2 regions of the Paenibacillus ilasis genome follow, and region 2 is predicted to be linked to the other one. Evidence: predicted binding sites of a transcription regulator. Region 2 holds the regulator's gene; the other holds the start of a gene.

Region 1 (4,435 bases), on a different contig from region 2:
CAGAGGATGTAGAGGAAATATCCATCATATTCGCATCGCTGCTCGATGGGATGTCGATGTTGCACTTTGAACGTTCTCAGGAGGAATCGAGGCTGCTATACCGTAAAGGAGTGACGTACTTTTTAAACGGTGTGTTATCAGGTCAAGGCTCTTAGCGTAGTGAACGATAGGAAGATTTATCGGAAACGCTTCTCTTGGTTTACAAGCGGGAGCTGGCGTTTTCATATATATAATTAAACCGAATGGTCGGTTTTACTAGGGGGATGAACTATGAGGCATTTGTTTGGCAACCGCGCGTTCGTGCTGCTGATGGTTTCGGATTTTATGCAAAATATCGGGATCTGGATCCGCAACATGGCGCTTTTGTTCTTCATTATGGAGAAGAGCAACCATGACCCGGTCGCCGTATCGCTGCTTACCGTAATTGAATACGCGCCCATTTTTGTGATCTCCATGATTGGCGGCGTGCTGGCAGACCGCTGGCGTCCCAAGCGAACGATGATTTGGGGAGACATTCTAAGCTTTTTATCCATACTGCTTATCCTGTTTGTTGTGTATGCAGGATATTGGCAGGCCGTGTTTGCGGTGACCCTGGTCTCGGCCGTTGTATCCCAATTCTCGCAGCCTTCGTCCATGAAGATCATCAAGCGCTGCTTGCCGGATGAGCATGTGCCCGCGGCCACGGCTTTGTCCCAGACCTCGATGTCGCTGTTCATCATTTTGGGACCGATGGTCGGCACGACGATCTATCAAGCTTTTGGATTGCAGGCCTCGTTAATCAGCTTGTTGGTTCTATTCGGCGCTTCGGCGATCGTGCTGGCGTTTCTCCCTTCCAGTGTGGATGAACCCGCTAAGAATTCGGAATCGACCGGTTCTTTTATGAAGGACATGAAGGCAGGCTTCACTTACATCGGCTCCAGTCGGCTGCTGAAGGTGCTGCTGGTGGTTTACGTTTTAATGGCGCTCGGCAGCGGACTTGTTCAGCCGCTCGATATCTTTGTCATCACGGAGCGTCTACAGCTGGCAATGTCCAGCGTTCAGTGGTTCACCGCGTTAGAGGGTCTGGGCATGTTGATTGGCGGCGTGCTGGCCGCCGTGATTGCAGGGAGAGTGAAAGGCTCCTACTTGCTGTTCGCCGGCCTTGCTTTCCTTGGACTCTCAACCTTTGTCGAGGTGCTGTCCCAGTGGCCGATCCTGACCGGCACGATGCGTTTCGTAACCGGGGTGCTGATGGCGATGGCGCAGACGGTATTGATGGCCGTGATGATGCAGCAAGTGGAAGAGAAATTTATCGGCCGGCTGAACGGCGTGATGACGCCGGTTTTTACCGGCATGCTGCTCATCGGCTCCGGGTTTACAGGATGGTATATGTCGACAACCTCCATTGTGGTCGTGTATTTCACGGCAGGTGCGCTCTTCCTGCTGTCGTCCTTCATTAGCATGAAACTTCCGATCTCGAACGTTCCGGTTCAGGAAAAGGAAACGCCTGTAACCGTAGAGACTGCCGCCAAGGCATAGGCTTGCAGGTTAGAATGTAAAGGTGGTAAACAGACGAAGCCTTGCAGGTTTTGAGCATGGTGGTTGGTAAAAGCAATAAACCAAGCGGTGTCGGGATCATCTCCGATACCGCTATTTTACATGCACCGCTCGCTCGGATCGGACGAATGATCGGTATCCTCTAGAGGACCCGAAGATTCACCCTTGGACAAGGTACTGTGATTGTATTATCCATATGAAGTTAAATGACCACAGTACACTCAAAGATGATCAAGAGCAGCCAGGACACAAGGATGTCCACTCCTGACGCATACATTCGTGATATAATTCACGTTCTTGTTTTGGAGGCTGCGGTACAATATGGGTAACTGTAACTGTAACTGTAACTGTAACTGTAACGGAACATCAGACGCTGCATTCGAGAGATTTCAGGACGGAATGCGGGAGAAATGGGGGAGCGGCCATGGCCTATTACAAACCTGATCGCATTGCGGAGATCACCGTGGAGAACGGGGTGAAAAAAGCGCATAACTCCGTCATGAACGTTATGATATTAGGATTTTTGGCGGGGGCTTTTATCGCGCTCGGCTTTTTGCTGGATATTCGCGTGATTGCCGGAGCGTCTGAGGCTTGGGGAGGCATTGCCGGCTTTATAGGCGCGGCGATATTCCCTGTCGGACTGATTCTTGTATTGCTAGCGGGCGGAGAGCTGCTGACGGGCAACATGATGGCCGTGTCCCTGGCCAGATTTAAGAAGCGGATTTCCACGAAGGACATGATGCGGAATTTAGCTCTTGTCACGATAAGCAATATGGCAGGGGCACTGTTCGTCGCTTATTTCTTCGGCCATGTGACCGGTCTGACGGGCAGCGGCGTTTATTTGGAGAAGCTGGTGGATATGGCGGGTCATAAGCTCGACGACAGCTTCCTGCAAGCATTCTTGTCGGGCATCGGTTGTAACTGGCTCGTAGCGCTCGCCGTGTGGCTGTCCTACGGATCCGACCAGATGAGCGGCAAAATTCTCGGAATCTGGTTTCCAACGATGGCGTTTGTAGCCATCGGCTTTCAGCACGTGGTGGCCAACATGTTCCTCATTCCGGCTGCGATATTTGAGGGGTATTACAGCTGGGGCGATTATCTGGTAAACTTCATTCCGGTTTGGCTGGGCAATTTTGTCGGAGGTGCGCTGTTTGTGGGAGCTGCCTACGGGTCCGTATATTTGAAGAAGGATGATAAAGTTGAGATCATCCCTCGCGGCGAACAAGATAAGGCGCTGCCGTCTGCGCCGGCTACCGGTACTGCTCAACAGGTTCACTCCGCGCAGAATGTTTCGTAATACCGAAGCCTGGTAAGCCAAGGCGGAGGAAAAAAGCTGCGATCGTCACGCACCCTTAAGGATAGGGATCGGATGATCGCAGCTTTTTTAACGTTGTTGGTGAGCGGATTCCTTGTATAATTCGCAGAAGGAATAAACCCGCTATTTTTTTAAATGGTAAGGTACCGTGGTGATAATCACATCTCTCCGATAGAGTAAATGTGCGCGAATGAGCAAGCTGGACTGATTGTGCAGGAAGTTATGCCAGCCCTTCTTGGGGATGAACTGCGGGATGACAACGGTAACCTGGTAGTCGGATTCGCTAGCCTTCCGCTGCACGGTATCGATGAATTTGGTCAGCGGCTGAATGATGCTCCGATAAGGCGAATGCAGGGTCACCAGCCGGATGTCCGGCTGCCATTTCTTCCATTTTTCCTGAAAGGCCGCCTCGTCATCCCGTTCGAACGGCACGTACACCGCGATAATTTGGCCTGCTCCCAGCGATTTGGCATAATTCAGCGAGTTCTCCACCACATGGGTGATTCCCGCCACAGGCAGAATAATAACATTTCCCTCAATCGGCTTAACAGGCTCACAGGTCGTAATTCGCAGCTGGTCTGCTACGGCCTCGTAATGTTTATGGATTCGGGTGAAGATCCAAATGATCAGCGGCAGGAAAATCAAGACGGTCCACACTTGGGCGAATTTCGTGAAAAAGAAAATCATCGTCACGATAAAGCTGATGCATGCGCCGGTGGTATTTATGATCAGTTTGACAATCCATCCTTCGGGCTTTTCGCGAATCCACTTCACCATCATCCCCGTTTGGGAGAGGGTAAAAGGGATAAACACGCCGACGGCGTACAGCGGAATCAGATGCTCGGTTTTGCCTTCGAAAGCGAGCAGCAACAGAATCGAGAGAAAACCCAGTATGATGATTCCGTTTGAATATCCCAGACGGTCTCCCCGGACGGTGAACATTCGGGGAATGAATTTATCCTTCGCCAGATTAACGGCAAGCAGCGGGAAAGCGGAATATCCCGTGTTGGCGGCCAGAATCAGAATGAGGGCCGTTGTTCCTTGGATGAAGTAATACAGAAAGTTTCGTCCGAAGGTATGCTCGGCAATCTGGGAAACGACAGTGACTTGCTCGCTGGGGCTAACCCCATAGTAATAGGCCAGGAATACGATGCCCGAAAATAACAGGGCCAGCAAGGATCCCATCGCCACCAAGGTTTTGGCCGCATTATTCGGAGCAGGATCTTTGAAATTCGGGATGGCGTTGGAAATGGCCTCAACGCCGGTCAGGGCAGAGCTGCCCGAGGCGAATGCCCGCAGGAGCAGGAATAAGCTTAGCCCGGCGACAGGCGTGCCGATCGGCGTATGCAGATCCGGAGATGCATGGCCTGTAGCGATATTGAATACTCCGACGCCAATCAGGATAAACAACGCGAGTACAAACAAGTAAACCGGATAGGCCAATATGGAGGCCGACTCCGTGACCCCTCTTAAATTGAGTACGGTCAAACACAGAACGAACACGATGGAGATGGGCAGATTGTAGGCGTGCAGTTCCGGAAAAGCCGACGTGATCGCGTCCGTCCCCGCCGATACGCTGACCGC
Region 2 (4,435 bases):
AGCAGGAACAGAAGGTTATGGTGAGCACGCATACGATCAACCTTCAAGAACAGCTGCGTGACCGGGATATTCCCCTGCTCACCCAGGTTGTTCCTTTTCCGTTTAAAGCGGCTATTTTCAAGGGAAGAGGCCATTATTTGTGTTTGAGAAAATTTGAACATAAAATAAATAGAAGAGATTTTCATTCACCGAAGGAAGATGTGATCACCGCGGCGCAGATGCTGGTCTGGCTGACCCAGACGGAGAACGGGGATGATGAGGAGCTGAACCTTGGCGGCCGCGGAGGGGATTTCTGGGAGACCATCTCCAGCGATTCGGATTCCTGTCTTGGCCGTGCCTGCCCATGGTTCCGCAAATGCTACTATCACAGAGCCAAGCATGAAGCGGGCATCGCGGATGTTGTCATTACGAACCATTCGAAGCTGTTCACCGACGTAAAAGCGAATCACCAGCTGCTTCCGAGTTATGAGCGTCTCGTCATCGACGAAGCGCATCATCTGGAGGATGTCGCCGGTAAGCACCTTGGCTTGCAGATGAAATATTTTTCGGTTGTCCATACGCTAACCCGTATGTACAAAGACAGCCGCAGCGGTCAGCTCCCGGCTCTTCGCCAGCTGCTGCAAGTTTCATCCCATGAGAAGGCTGTCGAGTGGTCTTCCATCATAGATCGGATTTATCCGGATCTGATCACCGTAAAAGAGAATTGGGATCGACTCAGCGATCAATTGTTCGGACTGCTTCCGGAACGCGGAGATGCATCTCCAGGAGACGCCGGTCAATTCTCGCTTCGCTTATCGCCTCTTAAGAAGCCGAAGGATTGGGATTCGCTTGCCGAGCTGGAACATCAAATTCATGTGATACTGGGCGATGTCGTACGCAAGGGTGACAAGCTGATCGCCGAAATGAAGGAAGATCTCGACGATTACAGTGCCGACAGTCTGTTAACAGACCTATCGGGTCTGTTTAAGGACCTGGCCGCACACCGCGAGGACCTGAGGTCCTTCATGGCCCTGAATGATGAAGGCACGGTATACTGGATGGAGGCTAACGGCAATTTCCGCGGGAAATCGCTGCAACTTTATGCGGTGCCTGTCGATGTAAGCACCCACTTGAAGGAATTGTTTTTTGACAAGAAACAAAGCGTGATCCTGACGTCGGCGACCTTGTCGGTGGACAAATCGTTCCAGTTCATGATCGAGAATTTGGGTCTACAGGAAGCGGCAGATAGCGGCAACCTGAACACGGTTCTGCTGCCGTCCCCGTTTAATTACAGGGAGCAGGCTCTCCTTGTCGTGCCGCGCGATTTTCCGAGCGTGAAGGGCTCGGTCGGGGATGCACTCTTTGTGAATACACTAGTGCAATCATTGGCCGATACGGCAATCGCTACGCATGGACGTATGCTTGTCCTGTTCACCTCGTACCGGATGCTGCGTCAGGTGCATGAGCCCTTGAAGGAGGCGCTGGCATCCAGCGATATTACCGTACTGGGACAAGGGATGGATGGAACCAGCCGTACCAAGTTAATCCGGAGATTCCAGGATAGCAGCGCCTCGGTTCTGCTGGGTACCAGCTCCTTCTGGGAAGGGGTTGACATACCCGGTGAGGCGCTCACTTGCCTTGCGATCGTCCGGCTGCCGTTCCAGCCGCCGAATCACCCTTTGGTTGAAGCCAAGAGCGAATTGCTGCAGCAGCAGAAGAAGAACCCCTTCATGAAGCTTTCGGTTCCGCAAGCCGTCATTCGCTTCAAACAGGGATTTGGCCGACTGGTACGGACAGCGCAAGACAAGGGGATTGTCATCGTGTACGATACCCGGGTCATTGAATCCTATTACGGAAAATATTTCCTATATTCCTTGCCGGGACCAAAGATGGAGCACATGCCGACCGAGGGGATTGTTCCCCGAATTTCGGAATGGCTGCAGGAAGAGGCAGGCGTAGAGAACCAAGCTGAATAAAGTGAAACCATGAACGATCACATTGAAATGTAGTTATTAACCTATTATTAGGGGGAGCATGCATGAAATCGGAAAAAATTTCGGAAGCCGTGGTCCGCAGATTACCTGTATACTTGCGCTATTTGAATGAGCTTCAGAAAAGGGAGGTCTCCACGGTTTCCTCCCAGGAACTGGGACAAAAACTGGACCTCAATCCTGCTCAAATTCGTAAGGACCTAGCGTATTTCGGTGATTTTGGACGGAAAGGGATCGGATATGACGTATCTTATCTGATCGAGAAAATTCGCCAGATTCTAAAGCTGGACCAGAAGATCAATGTCGCATTGATTGGGGCCGGTAATCTTGGACATGCATTATCAAATTACAATGCATTTCTGAAGGACAATATGAAGATTGTGGCGGTTTTCGATTCGTATTCTCCCAAAGTTGGTATGAAAATAAACAATTTGGTTGTACAGCCGATGGAGGAACTGGAGAAGACGGTTCATGAGTACGGCATTCGTATCGGGATTATTACCGTTCCGGATTTTGAAGCGCAAAATGTAGCGAATCAGCTTATCGCCGCAGGCATCGAGGCTATTCTGAATTTTGCGCCGACCATCCTGAAAGCTCCATCCCATATCCGGATTCATACGGCTGATTTTACTACGGATTTGCAAAGTTTGGCCTATTATTTGGATAACGGTAAGGAGGATACAGCACATGACGACAACGAAGTGGATGGTTAAAAACGGAACGTTTGCGGTACTAGAGAAAGGAAGGTCCGTGCTACGCGGATATATGGTTGTAGAGAATGACCGGATAACCTACCTGGGTGAAGAAGAGCCAACCGTCCAAGAGGGAACAGAAATTATCGACGGAACCCATCTGTTTTTCCTGCCTGGATTGGTGAACACGCACGGACATGCGGCGATGTCGCTTCTCCGCGGTTATGGCGACGATCTGGCACTGCAGGTATGGCTTCAGGAAAAAATGTGGCCGATGGAAGCCAAATTCACGGCCGACGATGTGTACTGGGGAACCTCACTCTCCGTGCTTGAGATGATCAAAGGCGGAACCACGACGTTTGTGGATATGTATGATCATATGGATCAGGTTGCAAAGGTTGTGCAGGACTCAGGAATGCGCGGCGTACTGACACGCGGTGTCATCGGATTATGTCCGCCTGAGGTGCAGCAGCAGAAGCTGGATGAGGCGGTTGCATTCGCGAAAGACTGGCATGGCAAGGCGGATGGAAGAATTACGGCGATGATCTCGCCGCATGCACCTTACACATGCCCGCCGGATTTCATCGAGAAATTCGTTCAGGCATCCCATGATCTGAATCTGCCTTTGCATACGCATATGTCCGAAACGGAAACGGAAGTCGCTCAGAATGTAAATGATTACGGACTCCGCCCTGTTGCCCATTTGGAGAAGCTTGGCATGTTTTCCCGTCCAACGCTGCTTGCGCATGCCGTCCATCTGACCGATGAAGAAATCGAAATCCTGGCTAAGCATCAAGTGATGGTGTCGCATAATCCAGGCAGCAATCTGAAGCTTGCCAGCGGCATCGCTCGCGTGCCTGCACTACTGAAAGCCGGGGTCACCGTGTCTTTGGGTACCGATGGACCTGCGAGCAATAATAATCTGGATATGTTTGAAGAGATGCGCCTGGCGGCACTGATCCATAAAGGAGTAAGCGGGGATCCAACCGCGATTCCTGCATCCGAAGCGCTTCGGATGGGTACAGAGTATGGTGCCAAGTCAGCTTTCCTTGCGGATATCGGTACGCTTGCGGTAGGAATGAAGGCAGATATGATCGCACTGAACACGGATCAGGCGCACTTCCTTCCGAAGACGGATTATATTTCTCATGCTATCTACTCCGCCAGTGCGAAGGATGTTGAGCATGTATGGGTTGACGGTAAGCAGGTCGTGAAGAATGGCGCGAGCCTTACTCTCGATGAGGAACGTATCCGGCGGGAAGCGCAGCGTGCCTTTGAGCGTCTTACAACCCTCTAGGGAATAATCAAGGGGAGCGAGGAAGACGGATTTGAAGAAAAAAACGAAGTGGATCTTGCTTAGTGTATCCGGCGTGCTGCTGTTACTGCTTGGTTTACAGCTCTATTATTCATATGTTATGAAAGACACTTGGAATGAAGAAAGAATGGCGATTGCTGCCGCCAAGCAGCATGGCCAATTGGTTTCGTCCGGAAAGACCTATAAATCGGTGTGGGGCGAGGATAATAACTATTGGGTGGTAAGCGGCAAGGATCAGGACAATCAAGATCGTATGGTATGGGTAAAATTTACAGATGACAACATACCTGTTGAAGGTGCCGATGCTGTCCAGTCCGTTTTATTGAATACAGGGATGTCGGAAGCCCAGATTCGGGATCAGATTTATAACGAATTGCCTGGTGTGGAAATTAAGCGATTGCTGCCTGGAATGTATGAAGGCGAGTATGCCTGGCAGCTGCAGTATGAACACAACGGTC

The links. Region 2 encodes Rex, which represses fermentation and respiration genes when NADH is low (regulators of the CRP and FNR family bind a similar motif). Its sites were predicted from a motif close to TTGTGAAATATTTCACAA; they were not measured.
Region 1: ACETK5_RS29545 (formate/nitrite transporter family protein) is a predicted target of Rex. The motif match lies at 1,814-1,831, and genes of this name have one in related genera.

The regions. Positions count from the first base shown of each region.
Region 1 is NZ_JBHDJG010000004.1:466,474-470,908, forward strand. It holds gene ACETK5_RS29535 (TetR/AcrR family transcriptional regulator) at 1-155, shown strand, start outside; gene ACETK5_RS29540 (MFS transporter) at 271-1,518, shown strand; gene ACETK5_RS29545 (formate/nitrite transporter family protein) at 1,961-2,833, shown strand; gene ACETK5_RS29550 (APC family permease) at 2,975-4,435, opposite strand, start outside.
Region 2 is NZ_JBHDJG010000001.1:3,705,812-3,710,246, reverse strand. It holds gene dinG (ATP-dependent DNA helicase DinG) at 1-1,955, shown strand, start outside; gene ACETK5_RS16645 (redox-sensing transcriptional repressor Rex) at 2,018-2,683, shown strand; gene ACETK5_RS16640 (amidohydrolase) at 2,658-3,959, shown strand; gene ACETK5_RS16635 (cell wall elongation regulator TseB-like domain-containing protein) at 3,991-4,435, shown strand, end outside.